4 regions of the Gracilibacillus sp. JCM 18966 genome follow, and region 4 is predicted to be linked to each of the others. Evidence: riboswitches for the same ligand, from Rfam matches in the RefSeq annotation. Region 4 holds a riboswitch; each other region holds the start of a gene.
What was found. A riboswitch is a leader RNA that binds a small molecule or an ion and turns the genes downstream of it on or off. The one in region 4 is predicted to bind thiamine pyrophosphate.
Positions count from the first base shown of each region.

Region 1: linked by a shared signal. The riboswitch ahead of tenA (thiaminase II) and the one ahead of thiD (bifunctional hydroxymethylpyrimidine kinase/phosphomethylpyrimidine kinase) in region 4 are both predicted to bind thiamine pyrophosphate.
Region 2: linked by a shared signal. The riboswitch ahead of ACZ5N5_RS11450 (thiamine phosphate synthase) and the one ahead of thiD (bifunctional hydroxymethylpyrimidine kinase/phosphomethylpyrimidine kinase) in region 4 are both predicted to bind thiamine pyrophosphate.
Region 3: linked by a shared signal. The riboswitch ahead of tenA (thiaminase II) and the one ahead of thiD (bifunctional hydroxymethylpyrimidine kinase/phosphomethylpyrimidine kinase) in region 4 are both predicted to bind thiamine pyrophosphate.

Region 1 covers NZ_AP043883.1:1,913,640-1,918,106, forward strand. The annotation lists gene ACZ5N5_RS09210 (6-phospho-beta-glucosidase) at 1-668, shown strand, start outside; gene brnQ (branched-chain amino acid transport system II carrier protein) at 722-2,041, opposite strand; TPP riboswitch at 2,699-2,796, shown strand; gene tenA (thiaminase II) at 2,914-3,597, shown strand; gene ACZ5N5_RS09225 (acetylornithine deacetylase) at 3,610-4,467, shown strand, end outside.
Region 2 covers NZ_AP043883.1:2,396,454-2,400,920, reverse strand. The annotation lists gene ACZ5N5_RS11465 (thiazole synthase) at 1-487, opposite strand, end outside; gene thiS (sulfur carrier protein ThiS) at 491-694, opposite strand; gene thiO (glycine oxidase ThiO) at 710-1,834, opposite strand; gene ACZ5N5_RS11450 (thiamine phosphate synthase) at 1,827-2,450, opposite strand; TPP riboswitch at 2,564-2,663, opposite strand; gene ACZ5N5_RS11445 (ferritin-like domain-containing protein) at 2,801-3,244, shown strand; gene ACZ5N5_RS11440 (amidohydrolase) at 3,424-4,467, shown strand, end outside.
Region 3 covers NZ_AP043883.1:3,271,287-3,275,753, reverse strand. The annotation lists gene ACZ5N5_RS15915 (M20 family metallopeptidase) at 1-791, shown strand, start outside; gene dapA (4-hydroxy-tetrahydrodipicolinate synthase) at 875-1,765, opposite strand; lysine riboswitch at 1,958-2,139, opposite strand; TPP riboswitch at 2,319-2,425, shown strand; gene tenA (thiaminase II) at 2,505-3,194, shown strand; gene ACZ5N5_RS15900 (ECF transporter S component) at 3,187-3,777, shown strand; gene ACZ5N5_RS15895 (ABC transporter ATP-binding protein) at 3,782-4,467, shown strand, end outside.
Region 4 covers NZ_AP043883.1:1,785,560-1,790,026, reverse strand. The annotation lists gene ACZ5N5_RS08555 (type 1 glutamine amidotransferase domain-containing protein) at 1-38, opposite strand, end outside; gene thiE (thiamine phosphate synthase) at 97-741, opposite strand; gene thiM (hydroxyethylthiazole kinase) at 741-1,547, opposite strand; gene thiD (bifunctional hydroxymethylpyrimidine kinase/phosphomethylpyrimidine kinase) at 1,547-2,371, opposite strand; TPP riboswitch at 2,465-2,573, opposite strand; gene lepB (signal peptidase I) at 2,638-3,186, opposite strand; gene ACZ5N5_RS08530 (CynX/NimT family MFS transporter) at 3,372-4,467, shown strand, end outside.

The DNA.
Region 1 (4,467 bases), 130 kb from region 4:
CTTACTTTAAAGAACAATTAAAGCAAATGAATTTAATCCCATGTGGTTATCACCGTTACTATTACCGCTATGATGAGATGTTAAATCACATGCTAGGAGAATACAATGATCCGAATATAGGAACAAGGGCTCAACAAGTCAAACAAACAGAAGCAGAGTTATTCGAATTGTATAAAGATCCTAATCTACATGATAAACCGGAGCAGTTGACGAAACGTGGAGGGGCATACTATTCAGATGCTGCTTGTGAAACCATTGCGTCTATTTATGCAAATAAAAATACACAAATCGTCGTGTCTACGAAAAATAATGGAGCTGTGCCTGATCTTGCCCCAGATGATGTAGTGGAAGTATCTGCTTATATTGGTGCTGCAGGTGCACGACCAATCGCCTTTGGATCCTTTGAACCGGCAGAAAAAGGCTGGTTGCAGCTAATGAAAAGCATGGAACTTTGTGTAGAAAAGGCAGCAGTGACAGGTGATTATGGCGTATTATTGCAAGCATTTATCATCAATCCTCTAATACCTAGTGGAGAAACGGCAAAACGTGTGTTAGATGAATTATTGCTCGCTCATAAAGAGTATTTACCACAATTTGCTGAGAAAATAGAGGAACTAGAGACTGCAGAAGTAATCATTAAAGACGAAATTGCGAGAAATTTAAATTAATAAAAGAAAGGAGCTTCTCATAAGTAAAAAACTATTGAGAAGCTTCTTGTCCATTAAGAAACGTCTTTTTTGATCACACTACAACCATATCCTATTATGCCCCCAACAATTGCTGGAGCTATCCACCCTAGACCTTGATTATATAGAGGGAGAATTGTTTGAAATAAATCATTCACTGCCACAATTTTCAGCCCTGCAGCATTTAATCCATCGAACAATGAAACAATAAAGGTAAATAATATACTAGCTTGATATATTTCTTTTTTTCCTTTAAAGAGAGGATGGAGAAATGTTAAGATCATCAAACACATTGCCATTGGATAAAGCATCGATAAAACTGGAACAGAGAACTCAATAATGGTCGTAAGTCCAAAGTTAGAAATGACGGCACCGAGTATTGTAAAAATAATCGCCCAGATTGAATAGGAAATTTTAGGTATGATTTGATGAAAATAGGATGCACAAGACGTTACTAGACCAATACTTGTTGTTAAACAGGCTGCAACGACAATTACTCCGAGAATGATTTTTCCATACGAACCAAAGTAAAAAGCAGAGGCAGCAGCTAATATTGAACCACCATTCTCCATATAGCCGATTTCTTCGACACTAATTGCGCCAAGGTATGCAAGTGAAGAGTAGACAATACCTAGAAGAAGTGCTGCAATTAGTGCAGCTTTCGATGTCGAGATGATTAGCTGCTTTTTCGTGCTATAACCGATGTCCTTCATCGCATTAATAATAATAATTCCAAAAACAAAGGCAGCCAACAAATCCATCGTTAAATAGCCTTCTTGAAAGCCTGTGAAAAAACTGTTCGAGATATAAGCATCTGTCGGTGGTTGGATTTCTCCAATTGGATTTAGAAAGGAAACTATAATTAATAAGGCAATTACCACTAATAGGAGTGGAGTTAACACTTTTCCGATTATATCGATTAGTTTCTTCGATTGTAAGGAAAAATATAGTGTGAAGCCAAAGAATACGATCGTAAAAATAAGTAAGGCAACATTACTTGTCTGGTTACCGAAAAAAGGCGCAATGCCCATTTCATATGCAACGGTATTGGTTCTCGGTAGAGCAAAAAAGGGACCAATAGTTAAATATAAAGTGACAGTGAAAATAAGACCATATATTGGGTGTACCCGACTTGCTAATGACTGTAAGCTCTCTTTTCCTGAAATAGCAAGTGCTAGGACGGTGAGCACCGGCAATCCGACACCTGTAAATAGAAAGCCTAGGTTTGCTAGAAATAGGTTTTCTCCAGCAGCTTGTCCTAATAATGGTGGGAAAATTAAATTACCCGCACCAAAAAATAATGCGAAAAGCATAAATCCTATCGTGATAATACTTGTTGTGTTTCGTGATGACATAATAACCTCCGCAACAATTAATGTTTCATTTATATGAAATGTTAAGCTTTTATTTTTATTTTCAAAATATTTAAATAATAGCATGTAATTATTCGAAAAGCAATGATATTTATTGATAATTTGAAAATTAGTCATTTGTTCCACTTACAATACTTAGATAGATAAATTTGGATTTATTGTAATATACCCCAAAATCTCCTTCTTTCCTATTTAAATTGGTTGCATTAATTGCTGGTCTTTCGGATTATATTTAGTAAATTTACAAATTGTCATTAATAAAAAGTAAAATTATTACATAGTTTGTAAAAATAAATAATTCTTTACTAGTTATTTACGAAGACTTTACACTCAGCATTTATAATGAACAACAGATTTTTATTATCTACAAACAGAGTTGGCGAATGATAAGGAATACAGAGATTACTTGTGATTAGTAAAGAATAAATCAACAATGCAAGCAGATGTCCAGGTTAGTGAGAAGGACAAGATCACATTATCGACATGTGTAGTCTGTTAGGTCCTGAACAGGGTAGGCTCGTGATTCATGATAAGATAAAGAGCGAGGATGTGCTACACGACTAAGTGACCTCCTTATTTCCAATTAATTTGTCATTCTATAATCGATGTCTTATACTGGTAGGGAATAAAAAAATAAGTAGATTCGACTAGGGGAGCATGTAGGTGCTGAGAGATTTGATCGACCCTTTGAACCTGATCTAGTTAACACTAGCGTAGGGAAGTGGAATTGGCAGTTTGTGCATAGACGAATCATTGGCTATGTATGTTCAACCCATCTCCTTACATTGGTGATGGGTTTTTTGGTTTGTCACGGGATGTTACCGCCTAGTCGGAAATAAAGAGGAGGAAATAAATTGAATCAATTATTTACGGATCATCTTTGGAAAAAGGTGGAACCAATTTGGAGCTCTTACTTAGAGCATCCTTTTGTGAAAGGCCTTGGAAACGGTACTTTAGAGCAGGATAAGTTTAAGCATTGGTTAAAGCAGGATTATGTCTATTTAATGGATTATTCGAGACTATTCGCATTAGGGAGTGCGAAGGCAGAAGACTTAGAAACGATGACTATATTTGCCAAGCTACTACACGGTGTGCTTGATCTTGAAATGGATTTACACAGAAAATATGCGGCTGATTTTGGTATAACCAGAGAGGATCTCGAGTCCACAGAACCTTCCGCTATTACTACTGCCTACACTAGCTATATGCTAAATGTATCTCAGCGTGGAGGGATAGAGAATGTCGTCGCATCGGTACTTGCGTGTGAATGGAGTTATAATTTTATCGGTAAATCACTAGCAACATGGCCAGGAGCATTAGATGAAAATTTTTATAGTAGCTGGGTGAAGATGTATCAATCTCCCGAATTTACAGAGCTTGCAGAGAATTGCAAACATTTAATGAACAAAATGGCAAAAGGAAAATCAGAAGAGGATTTAACTAGACTAGAAGAGATTGTCATTCGAACAAGTCAGTTTGAATATATGTTCTGGGATATGGTAGAAAAACGAGAAGATTGGCCAGTAAGCCTAAATTAGGAGGAATAGCTTATGATTGATTTAGTCGATGAACACGCGCAGGAGTTAAAAGAAATATTAGCAAAATTGATTAGCTTTCCTACTGTTAGCCCACCAGCTAGAAATACAGAAGGAATTCAGTCCTATATCGCCAATTTTCTAGAAAAGGAAGGATTTGATACAACGAGGTGGGATGTCTTTCCACAGGATCCTAATATGGTTGCAGTGAAAAAAGGTGAGGAAAGTAGTTCATACAATAGCTTGATTATAAATGGTCATGTGGATGTTGCTGATGTTGGGGATAAAGCAGATTGGACAGTGCCGATATTTGAATTGACAGAGAAGGCTGGCTTCGTCTATGGTCGTGGTGTTTCCGACATGAAGGGAGCAATTGCTGCTACTTTGTTCGCAATGAAACTATTAAATGAGCAAGGTATCTCATTAAAAGGAGACTTACAGATTCAAACGGTGATCGGTGAAGAGGTAGGAGAAGCAGGGACATTATCCTGTCTGGAAAAAGGTTATACTGCCGATTTTGCACTAGTTGTCGATGGAAGTGATCGAAAAATCCATGGTCAAGGAGGTGTAATCACTGGATGGATTACTGTAAAAAGCAAGGAAGTTTTTCATGACGGAATGCGTGCAGCTATCTTACAAACATCCGAGGGTGCAAGTGCAATAGAAAAAATGATGAAAATTATTGCGAGCTTACAAGATTTGGAGCAAGAGTGGGCAGAAACCAAACAATATCCAGGCTTTAGAAAAGGAACAACTACAATTAATCCTGCGGTCATAGAAGGGGGCAGACATGCGGCATTTGTAGCAGATCAATGTAGTCTATGGGTGACTGTACATTTTTATCCGAATGAGAGCTATCAATCGGTGGTGGCG
Region 2 (4,467 bases), 610 kb from region 4:
CAATGCCTTGGCCACTTCCAATTGGAGAAGCTCCTGGCATAATAGCGTGAGCACCTAATTCCTCTAATTTACGTGCTAGTACAACATCATCCGAGGTATATGGCAATACAGTGAAGCCTTCTGTCAATAGAGCTTCTGTTGCTTTTAATGTTTCTACTGGATCTGGGAGCAATGTTTTGGAGCATCCAATAACCTCTACTTTCACCATATCACATAACCCTGAAGCATCAGCTAATTTAGCGATTCGAACTGCCTCTTCTGCATTACTTGCTCCTGCTGTATTTGGCAAGAAAGTAAATTTTTCAAGGTCGATTTTTTCAAGAAAATTGGGTTGGTTTGGATCAAAAATATTCATTCTCCGAACAGAGAAGGTTAATACTTCTGTTTGGGACACCTCCACCGCTTTTTTCTGCACATCAAAATCCGAGAATTTACCTGTTCCTAAAAATAATCGTGAGTTAAATTGATACTTTCCTATTGTAAGCATTGCTCATCCTCCTCCTACAAAATGAACGATTTCGATTCTGTCACCATCGTTTATGATAGTCTTCTCATGGTCCTCTTTTTTCAATATTTGCTGGTTATGTTCTACAATCAAAGATTTGTTCCTTAGCTCTAAATGTTCGATCAATTGCTGTATGCTATTCACACTGCTATTAACTGTTAAATCATTTCCATTGACCAAAAGCTTCAATCATTTCACCTACCTTCATGTAAATGCTTTTTGAAATCGATGAAGAGAAAAATTCTCCTTATATGCTGCCTTTACTTCTTTTCCTTCTATTAAATCGGCCATAAACTCACCCGTAATAGGTGAAAGCAAAATACCATTTCTAAAGTGAGCATTTGCCATATATAAACCTGCTATATCGGGTACTTCTCCTAGAAAAGGGAAGCCATCTGCTGATTGTGGTCGTAATCCCGACCAAAAGCCTTCCATTTTTGCCTTCTTCAAACATGGCAAAATCTTTTGAGCACGAGTTAATAATTGATAAATTCCTTCAACACGCACTTCTTTATCCCAATCGTTAGGCATAGAAGTCGCACCAATGATGATTCTTTGCTTACTCTTAGGAACGAGATAACAGCCATTGGTAACTATTGTTGATTCTACCTTCAGCTCTTCTGTGATTAACGATAAGCACTCCCCTTTTACAGGTGAAATAATATACGGATCTGTTAAAAAAGGAAGCAAATGATTTCCGCCTACTCCTGTTGCCAATATTATTTGATCTGCATAATAACAACATTGATTTGCTCTTACTCCTTGAACTTGCCCATCTTTGATCAGAAGTTTAGTTACAGCCGTATATTCCTTTATTGTTGCTCCATTGTTTCTTGCAGCAAGAGCAAATGCTATTGTTAAATCTGGTGCTGACACCTGACCGTCATTCGGTAAGTATAATGCTGTTAGAAAATGAGAGGTAATATTTTTTAGTTCCTTAACTACCTCATCACGCCCTAAAATATATGCCTCTTCGCCTGCATCAACTTGGAAACGAGCGATTTCCTCTAATTGCTGCCATTCCTTTTCATGGAAGGCAAGCTTATACATCCCATTGTTCATATAATGGATATCCACGTCACTTTGATCCTTTAGCTCTGTTGCTAACCCTGGAAAAAGGGAGCGACTTTCTCTTGCAAATCGAAACAAAGGAGAATCCTCTGAAAATTCCGCTTGTGCTCCGAGCATTCCAGCAGCAGCACTTGATGCCTCACATCCTATTTTGTTTTGTTCCAATACTAAAACGTTATACCCCCTTTTCGTTAATTGATACGCAATTGAGCAACCTATGACACCAGCACCGACAATGATTTGATCATAATTATTCATACCTATCCCTCCTTGCTTCCTTCAACACTTTCCGGTATGCCTTTACAGCTTGAAGAGGTTGAGCTGCCTCCCATATTCCAGACATTATCGCAATGCCACTCGCATTACATTTCAGTATATCCCGTGCTAGAGCTGGAGTTATTCCACCGATTGCATAAACTGGAATTGCAACACTGTCTATTAACCTATTAAGTGCAATTAATCCTCTTGGAACCTGGTTAGGTTTAGAATTACTAGCAAAAATATGTCCATACAACAAAAAATCTGCACCTTCTTCTTCTGCTCGCTTTGCCTCTTTTACGGAATGAACAGATTTCCCACATAACATGGATGGAAAATGTTTTTTTACTGCAGATACACAAGCACTATGGTAAGCAAGCTGCACCCCAGCGCACTTCATCATGTATGCTACATCGATCCGATCATTTATGATGATTTTGGATAGAGGGAACCCAATCCCTATTAATGAATTAATAGAATCCATTAATTGTTTTGCAGTTTTTTCTTTTTCTCTAATATGGAGAAAGTCAATATCATGTTGGATTTCTTTAAGGATAGGGAGATGTTGGTTAGAAAAATTCCCATTAGATATTAAGTGCAGATGTTTCTCGATCAAAATCTTTCACTCCTTTGTCACACGCAATGGGAAATGGAAGAAAAACTTAAATTGAAACGTAAATAGCCACTTATCTAATAAAGACAAGTGGCTTGATTATGCTAAAAACATGCAAAGCTATTCTACCACTTCCCTACGCTAGTGTTAACCAGATCAGGTTCAAAGGGTCCGAAATAATCCGTCTCAGCCTTAAAGGCTCCCCTAGTGTTCGTTATGAAGTTAGTTGCTTACAGGAAAAGAATAGCATAGATTCACGGATTTGCCAATAAGGGAGTTTTTTTATGTTTAATTTTAAAATTTAAGGGTAGACATATAATGGAAGATTAAAACGTGAAAGGATGTTAGCTAACATGGCACAAGATGAAAAAAAATTACAAGAATTAATTGATGGATTAAATGTAGACTTAGCGAATGAATATGCTTCTACTATTATGTATACCTATCATGCATCTGTAGTATCTGGGTTGTATCGCTCCTTATTAAAGCCTTTCTTTGAAGATGAGATTGATGATGAGATTGGACATGCCCTATATTTGTCAGACAAGATCAAAACATTAGGCGGGACTCCAACTACGACACCAGCTAAAGTAGAACAATTAACAGATGTAAGAGCAATGCTTGAAGCAACATTAAAAGCAGAAACCGAGACAATTGAACGCTATGAAAAAAGGAAACAACAAGCAGAAGAATTAGGTTTTACAGAGCTTGTCGTTAAATTAGACGATATGATCGCAGATGAAACAGGACATAAAGAAGAAACGCAAAGACTTCTAGCTGATAAAAGCTTCTTTTAGGAAAAACCTGACTTCTTGCGATGCCTTTATGCTTTTCTAAAATGTAAATACCCCCCTTTTTATATAGATTAATGTTAGCCCGGGCTCACAAGCTCGGGTTATTTTTTTTAGCTTGAGTCACCATGCACATCTAGAATACTGTGATATAATGAGAAAAAATGTAAGAGGATGATGCATATATGCTAAACAATCTTTTTATAGAAATAGACCAACATTATGATGAGATGGTAAATATGCGAAGATATTTGCATCAATACCCTGAGCTTTCCTTTTATGAATACAAAACCGCTGCCTTTATTGCAGAGCACTATCAGAGACTAGAAATACCATACCAAGCAAATGTCGGTGGAAACGGTGTTGTCGCTACACTAACTGGAGGCAAACCTGGTAAGACCATCGCATTGCGAGCAGATTTTGATGGACTTCCCATCCAAGATGAAAAAAAGGTGGAATATCGTTCCAAAAGTCAAGGTGTGATGCACGCCTGTGGCCACGATGGTCATACTACGACACTGTTAACCATTGCAAAAATATTTAAACAATATAAAGAAGTTATTCCTGGCAAAATTGTTTTTATCCATCAGCATGCTGAGGAAGTCGCACCTGGAGGCGCAAAACCAATGATTGATACAGGAATATTAGATGAGGTGGAGCTTGTATTTGGAACACACTTATGGACAAATACGCCATATGGAGTTGTGCAGACAGCACCTGGAAATTTTATGGCTGCTGCCGATAAGTTTACGATTAAAATTAATGGAACCGGTGGTCATGGAGGTATTCCACATCAAACCAAGGATCCTATCGTGATAGGTTCCCAATTAATCGCAAATCTTCAGCAAATTATTAGTAGAAAGCTTGATCCATTAGCCACAGCCGTTCTATCCATCGGTACCTTTCATGCAGGGAATGCTTATAATGTAATACCAGATTCCGCAATCATTGAAGGTACTGTAAGAACGCTTGATTTAAAACTACAGCGGTTCATCATCTCTGAAATGGAAAGGATCATCAAAGGTACTTGTCATAGCTATGATGTTTCCTATCATTTTGATTACCAAAAAGGATATCCACCTGTCGTGAATCATAAGGAACAGGCAGCATGGATTATTGAAGCTGCCCAACAGGTTTCAGAGGTTAAAAAAGCTGAAATGGTTGAACCAAGCATGACAGGAGAGGATTTTGCTTATTATTTAGAACGTAAACCTGGGGCATTTTTCTTT
Region 3 (4,467 bases), 1.5 Mb from region 4:
AAATAAAAAGTAAGGCCTTCTATGATGTAGAAATATTATTAACTAGTGATGAAGAAATTGGTTCAGTTACTTCGAAATCGTTGATTGAATCCCATGCCAAGGATAAAAAATTTGCTTTAGTGATGGAGCCAGCTCGAAAAAATGGTGCTATTGTGTCAGCTAGAAGAGGGAAGGCTCATTATACATTGGAGGTATTTGGGAAGGCAGCTCATTCTGGTATCGAACCAGAAAAAGGGAGAAGTGCGATAGAGGAGCTTGCTCATAAAATTATTCAATTACATGATATTACCGATGAAGAGAAAGGTATTCATGTCAATGTCGGGATCATTGAAGGAGGTAGCTCTGTTAATACTATATCTGACCATGCTTCTGCGGAGATTGATGTAAGATTTCGAAAACAGGAGCAAGCGGATCAAATTGAGCAGAAGATAGAAGACATTACCTCTCATGCAGATATTGAAGGAACAAAGGTACGATTAGAAGGGGAGATTAACCGTCCTCCAATGGAGAAAACGGCGAAAACCGAAAGTCTTCTTCGTATTATCCGCAAGGTAGGGGATGAGCTTCACATAAAGATAACAGACACCGAAACTGGTGGTGGTTCAGATGCTTCTTTTACTGCGGCGATCGGAATACCAACGGTTGATGGATTGGGACCAGTGGGTGGAAATGCACACCGTGAGGATGAATATTTAGAAATAGATTCATTCTTACCTAGAACAATCTTGTTAGCAGAAGTGATAAAACAATTACATCGAAAAATAAATCAAACGAAAAAGCCACAATCATGAATGATATGCTCCCCTTTAAGTAGACAGGTTAAAAATAAAAAATCTGTTACTTGAGGGGAGTATTTTTATGTCCAATAGATCCTTTATCCTACAAAATAATTCTTTTGCAGATAATGTAAATCCTGATGTAATGTATTCAATTCTTCTTCGTCTAAAGGTATGAGTGGAAGTCTTACGGAGCCAACATCCATTCCAAGCATGGCTAATGCTGATTTAACGGGTACGGGATTTGGTGCTTTAAACAATGCTTTCATGATCGGTAATAGCTCTTGATGTAGACGTGCTGCCTTCTTCGGGTTCCCTGTTTGATATTGTGTAATCATCTCCTTCATTTCATTCCCAATAATATGGGAGGAAACCGAGATAATTCCTCTTCCACCTATTGCAAGCATTGGTAGTGTTAGACTATCATCTCCACTATAAAGAGAAAAATCTTCAGATGTTTCATGAATGATTCTCGTCATGGCATCTAAATCACCACTAGCTTCTTTTACAGCTACTATGTTTTTGATTTTGGCTAATTCAATAATAGTTTCAGGTAATAGATTCACACTCGAACGTCCTGGAATGTTATATAACATAACTGGTAAGGTAGTTGCTTTAGCGATAGCTTCAAAGTGTGCATACATCCCAGCCTGTGATGGCTTGTTGTAATACGGAGTAACAAGCATTACGGCATCGACACCTAGCATTTCGGCTTGTTTTGTTAACTCGATGGATGCTTGTGTATTATTCGAACCAGTACCTGCTATAACAGGAATCCGTTTATTCACAACTTTTACAGTAAATTGAAGGAGAGAAAGAATTTCGTCTTTGGATAATGTTGGTGATTCTCCTGTAGTACCAGCGACTACTAATCCTTCTGTTCCATTACTAATTAAATAATTAATTAAATGTTCTGCTTTGTTAAAATCAATTTGTCCGTTTTGATCAAATGGTGTGACCATTGCTGTTACGACACGTCCAAAATTCATTTTAGCCTTCACCTCTATTCATATTTTTAAAACAATTTCGCTACGTAAAATGAATAGAGCTTATCCCATCATCAAACCTTTTTGGAAAACTAATAACAGATCATTAAGTTTTCGCCTAATTACTATCAGGTTAGACAGCAAAAAATGCAACAATGAAAGGGTATCATTGTTGCACCGTTATTTGATAATGATGCGTGAGATAGCCCTCCATATAGCTTCTTCGACTATATGACAGCCCGACATTTCTTAAATGAAGGACCAGTGACTAAGATGATGCATTCCTAATCACTTCGGCAAATCCCCCTTTCTGTAATCATCACAGGCGACATCTCCTCCGATTACATACTAATGGTCATTGCACCTCTATTCTCAAACTATTCAATTGTTTTAAATGTTGGTTACTACTATAACAAAGTTTATCCATAGATGCAATAGATAAAAAGTTTAAAAGATGAATAGAAAATAATGGATTCTCTCTTAATGAAACAAATTTAAAGAATAGCTTGACAAACTGGAAAAATTTGATATAGTTATACACGAATTAAATAAAAACGCATTCCACTAGGGGTGTCTTTTAAAGACTGAGATTAAAGTTTTACTTTAAGACCCTTAGAACCTGATCTGGTTTATACCAGCGTAGGGAAGTGGTACGATATCCGTTATTTTCTGCAGGTATAACCACTATCCTTACGTATTTGGTAGGATAGTGGTTTTTGTGTTTCCTGGGAGGAGAAGAAAAATGAAATTTTCAGAAAAACTAAGAAAGGAAGTAGACCCTATTTGGCAGGAGAGCTTCCAGCATCCATTTGTCCAAGGAATTGGAGAGGGAACATTACCGGTAGAGAACTTTAAGTACTATGTCCTACAGGATGCTTATTATTTATCCCATTTTGCAAAAGTTCAAGCACTCGGTGCAGCTAAAGCAAATTCTTTTGAAACGACAAACCGAATGGCCGCACATGCCCAAAGCACTTATGAAGCAGAACATGCGTTACATGAATCATTTACAGAGATTTTAGGGATTACGGAGGAAGAGATCAAAGCATTTCAGCCTTCTCCAACTGCTTATGCCTACACCTCTCATTTATATCGAGCAGCATATGACGGGCATTTAGGGGATGTGATTGCAGCTATTCTACCGTGTTATTGGCTTTATTATGAGGTTGGAGAGGTTTTGAAGAATTGTACTCCAGATCATCCTGTTTATCAAAAATGGATTTCTACTTATGGCGGAGAGTGGTTCAAGCGGTCAGTGGAGGAACAAATTAATCGGTTAGATGAAATTGCTTTATCCGTTACAGATTCAGATCTAGAAAGAATGAAACAGCACTTTGTCATAAGTAGTCGTTATGAACTTATGTTCTGGGAGATGGCCTATCAACTTGAATCCTGGCAATCAATAGGAAGAAAAGAGGGAAAATATGTTTAAAAAGCTAACACTTACCGATATTCTTGTTACAGTTGTTATTGCATTAGTCTTCAGTGTCATATATAAAATCTGGGGACCGCTCTATAGCGCGGTTTCGGTTTTAGGCTTACATATCGATCAATTACTGTACGGAATGTGGTTTATGGCGGCAACCGTTGCATTTTTAATTATTCGTAAGCCTGGCGTCGCTTTGTTAGCAGAATTGGCTGCAGCACAAGGAGAATTCTTATTTGGTGGTCAATGGGGTATTTCATTATTATTATACGGCCTCGTTCAAGGTCTTGGTTGTGAAATAATATTCGCTATTTTCCGTTACCGAAGCTATCATATTTTGGTCATGTGCTTAGCTGCAGTTGGTGCGGCAATCGGCTCTTTATGGCTCGATATTTATTATGGGTATATCACGGAATTAGCTTTATGGAATCTGAGTTTGCTCGTTTTTGCTAGAATATTGGGGTCTATCGTAATCACAGGAATCTTTGCATACTACCTTGTAAAGGCATTAGAAAAAACGGGTGTAACAAGACTAGTTCGACCATTGTCCAACAAGCATTACGAAGCGCTAGATGAGGAGATTAGGTGAAAGAATGAGTACCATTGCTATCGAAAAACTACGTGTAAAATTTCCTGAAGAGGAATCCTTTTTATTTAAGGATTTCTCTCTCTCCATTCGAAAAGGGGAGAAAGTACTCATCCTTGGTCCTTCAGGATCGGGAAAATCGACTTTATTAAAAATTTTATCAGGGTTGGTACCAAAATCGATGGAAATCCCCATTAAATATACATCACGAGAGCTCTCAAATTCCTGGGGTTTTGTCTTTCAAGATCCAGATTCTCAATTTTGTATGCCTTATGTCGATGAAGAGCTTGGTTTTGTGCTAGAAAATCTCGGGATACCGCATGATCAAATGAAGGAATTATTACATCGTTACCTAGTAGAGGTCGGATTAGAACTAGAAGATGTCCATATTAAAATAGAAAGGTTATCTGGTGGTATGAAACAAAGGCTTGCCATTGCTTGCATTCTAGCATTACAGCCAAATACAATATTTCTAGATGAACCGACTGCCATGCTTGATCTAGAAGGGACGGCACAGGTTTGGGAAACGATGCAAAGGGTTGCTAGAGACAAAACCGTGATCATTGTTGAGCATAAAATCGAGCATGTGATTGATTTTATCGACCGTGTCGTCTTACTAGATGAAAAAGGGAACATTATGATGGATGATACTCCCAAAGTCATTTTTGAACAATCTAAGCAAAAGCTAAAGGA
Region 4 (4,467 bases):
TCTAATAATGCAATCACTTTCTTATCCTTTAAACGCATCCTATCTGCCTCCTCTATATATTAGTCTATCAGACAACCCAAGCAAGTGGCTATTGATTCAATTTGATTGATAATGAGCAAATTTTCTAAATAAGTGAGCCATTTCCTTTGGTTTTTTCGAACGACTAATGGCCGTAATAATAGATACGCCATCCGCGCCAGCTTTTCTTAGTCCGAATATATGGCCCAACTTAATTCCACCAATCGCCACAATTGGCAAATCTCCGACTTGCTCACGAATATTCCTTAAACCATCTTCTCCTATTGGCTGCTTTGCATCCTCCTTTGTATTCGTCCCATATATGGGGCCAACTCCGATGTAATCTGCTCCATCCTCTTTTGCTTTAATTGCTTCCTTTTCATTCGTTGCAGAAACACCAATAATCCAATGATCCGGGCATCTGCTTTTCACCTGTACAAAAGGTTCATCCTCCTGCCCAATATGAACACCATCTGCCCCGATTTCTAGCGCGAGATCGATATCATCATTAATCAGAAATGGGACATCGTACTGGTGACAAAGCCCTTTCATCTTCAAAGCCATCTGCTTCTTTTCCTCTCCGATGAGTGCTCCTTTCCCTTTTTCTCGAAATTGGAAAAGGCTCACTCCTCCTTGAAGGGCTTTCTCCAATACCTCTAATGGATCTTGTTCTGTATTATTCGTTCCTAAAATAAAATAAACCTGCAAAATAGACGGCTTCATCAAAAATGTTCACTCCCGAATGTTCCCATTGAAATACGTGATTTTCTCTCAAAAGCCTCCATGTTTAAATGATTCAGTTGATCCAAGAAGTTGATTTGAAAACTGCCTGGCAAATTGGACTGTTGGGCAGCTTCTTCAGCAGCAACCCCGTAATAGCTGATGGCTGTAGTAGCTGCGGTTAAGACATCCTTCTCTACTGCTAAAAATGCCCCAATCACAGCGGATAATAGACAGCCTGTACCTGTGACTTTTGTTAGCAATGGATGACCATTAGTGATCCTATATCTTGATAGCCCATTTGTCACTACATCCACTTCCCCTGTTATCGCAATATTTGTATTAAATTTTTTAGCAGCAAGTGTTGCAAGATTTTCGTTCTGAAGGTCACCCGTCACATCAACCCCCTTCACTTTTACCTCCATACCGGCTAAATTAGCAACCTCACCAGCATTTCCTCTTATAATCGTTACATCTACTTTGTCTAATATTCTTAAAGCAGAGGATGTGCGAAATGTAGTTGCTCCTACACCTACTGGATCTAAAACGACGGGCACTCCCGCTTTATTAGCTGATTTACCTGCAAGGATCATGGCATCCACCTGATCTTGCGTCAATGTACCAATATTTAAAACGACCGCATCCGCTATTTGAGCCATTTCCTCTATTTCTTCTTTAGCATGCGCCATAACAGGTGATGCACCTATTGCATATAAGCCATTTGCTGTAAAGTTCATCACTACTTGGTTGGTAATATTATGAATTAATGGTTGCTTTTCCTGTAATAGTTGAATCTGTGTTAGCTTCATTATTCCATTTCTCCTCTATTTGGTAATCCTTTTAGTCGATATCCCCAATGATTAGTTGGGCCATTCCCTTTGCCCAGTAACAGAGAATGTTGAATAGCCTCTGTAATAAATTCTTTTCCAAGCCCCACCGCTTCGTTAATTGATTTACCTTTAGCTAGCTCGGCCGTAATGGCTGCTGAGAACGTACAGCCTGTTCCGTGGGTGTGAGGTGTATCGATTCTTTTCGTACTGAAATAATCAAATTGAGCCCCATCATATAATACATCCTTCGCATCGCCATCAAGATGTCCACCTTTCACTACAGCCGCTTTTGCCCCTAATTGATGGACCAACACTTTGGCTGCTTTTTCAGTGTCCTTTTGTGAGTTGATGGAAAAACCTACTAGAAACTCTGCTTCTGGTACGTTTGGCGTAACAACCGTTGCAAGTGGTAGGAGTATATCTCGAATAACCTCGCGAGACTTCTCTTCCATTAATGGATCACCACTTTTAGCAATCATCACTGGATCAATAACAAATGGGATTTTACTGTTTGTAAGTTTTTTTGCAATGAGCTCCATCATCTCAATGGTAGCAATCATTCCAGTCTTGACGGCGTGTGGGGTAATGTCCTCCCATACCGCATCAAACTGTTTTTCTATAAAATCAATGGGGAGATGCTCTACTGCCTTTACCCCCATAGTGTTTTGTGCGACAACCGATGTAATGACACTCATTCCATAGACTTCTCTTTCCTGAAATGTTTTTAGATCTGCTTGGATCCCTGCACCACCAGAAGGATCTGTACCGGCTATCGTTACTGCACTTACTATTTGATTGGACATAAACCTTTCTCCTCTCTTTTTACGAAATGAAGGGAAATAAAAAAACCGCCCCTTATATAAATGGAGCGGTTATTTATTACATCAATCTATCACTTTTGACCGACTCCACTTCCCTCCGCCAGCTTTAACTAGTTCAGGTTCAAAGGGATCAAGAAGAACTATTCTTATCTCAGCCATTCCGATGGCACCCCTAGTGGAATTTTTGTATTCAATTAATTCTAATAAAACATGTGAGTTCCATTCTGTCAAGAAAGCGATATATATGTCTAGTTGATCCACCCAATCGAATCGAGTGGCCAGATTCTCATTTTCACATCTCCAATAATGGATTCCTCATCAATGAATCCAAAGGAGCGACTATCCTTGCTCACACGACGATTATCTCCAAGCACAAAGAATTTCCCATCAGGAACTGTTTCTTCACCTGTCAAATTATAGAGGGTAAAATCATTCGTTAAGCTTTCCCCTTCAGGTAGCGTTTCTTTGTATGCTGTCAAGTAATCTTCTTTATATTCCTTGCCGTTTATGAATAAATGGTCATTTTTCATTTCGATACTATCACCTGGAATACCAATTACTCTTTTAACATAATTATCTTCAGAGTCCGGGGCTTCGAAAGCTATTTCGTCAAATCGCTCTATTTCACTTATCTTACTTAAAATAATGCGATCCCCATCCTGTAAATTAGGCATCATGGACTCACCCTTAACAATAGATGGAGTGAATAAAAAATGGCGACAAACTAGAACAATAACTACTGCTATTAATAGTGCTTTTAACCATGAGAGTAATTCTGATATAAATTTGTTATCCATAGGTAACCTTCTTTCGTCTGAACTAAGGAAATTTTTTTTATAAAGTTTTTGTGCTATCCTTTATAGGGTATTAGCTTACCATTTTTCTATCTATGAATTACGAAGATAGATAAGGTGTTCTTCTATTATATTAACATAATTTGTATGTGAATTGATATTAAAACTTATGAAACAGGTGAAAATCAATGCAGTTAACTAAAAAAAAGACAGTGCTTTTAATCATTGGAATTATTATACTTTCCTTCAATTTACGTCCTGCCATTACATCGGTTGGACCTATAATAGGTATGATTCGTGATGATTTATCCCTTAGTAACTGGAGCGTAGGGTTCATTACTAGTCTACCACTACTGGCATTTGCCTTCATGTCTCCAATTGCACCAAGGTTAGCAAATCGAATTGGAAATATGCGTGCATTACTGATTGGATTAATTATTTTAATGAGTGGAATTTGGATCCGATCCATTGCAACAATCGCTCTTCTCTATCTCGGAACCACGTTGGTTGGCGTTGGTATTGCGATCATTAACGTTATTCTTCCGAGTCTCATAAAAGGGAGCTTTCCTAGTAAAATTGGTATCATGACAGGAGTATATACAACCTGTATGTCTACATTTGCAGCAGCTGGATCTGGTCTCAGTGTCCCACTAACATCTGGTATAGATCTCGGCTGGAAGTTGTCCCTGGCAAGCTGGAGTGTTATAACAATAATTGGAATAGCTATTTGGCTATTTGTGATGAAGAACACCCCAGCTGAAAAGGATTTAAAACTATATGAGCCTAGTGCTAGAAAGATGCTCAAATCTGGTATTGCTTGGCAGGTTACCATATTTATGGGGCTTCAATCCTTTTTATTTTATGTGACGATTTCATGGCTTTCTGAGATTCTGATCGCAGATGGATTTTTACCATCAACGGCCGGTTGGTTTGTCGCCTATATGCAATTTATAAGTCTTCCAGCAACCTTTCTTACCCCTATTATTGCTGGTAAATTAAAGAATCAAAGAAGTCTCGTTCTTGGTTTCGGTAGTGCAGGAGTTATCGGCTATATTGGGTTACTATTTCACTCATCCATCATCCTAACAACAATTTCGATCACGCTTATCGGTTTTACGTTAGGCTCTAGTATTAGCTTAGCATTAGCACTTCTAGGTCTACGGACAAAAAATGCCAGACAAGCTGCAGAGTTATCAGGGATGGCCCAGTCATTTGGATACCTTTTAGCTTCTGTAGGACCAATTATCGTTGGATTATTATTTGATCTTACTGGAAGCTGGGATA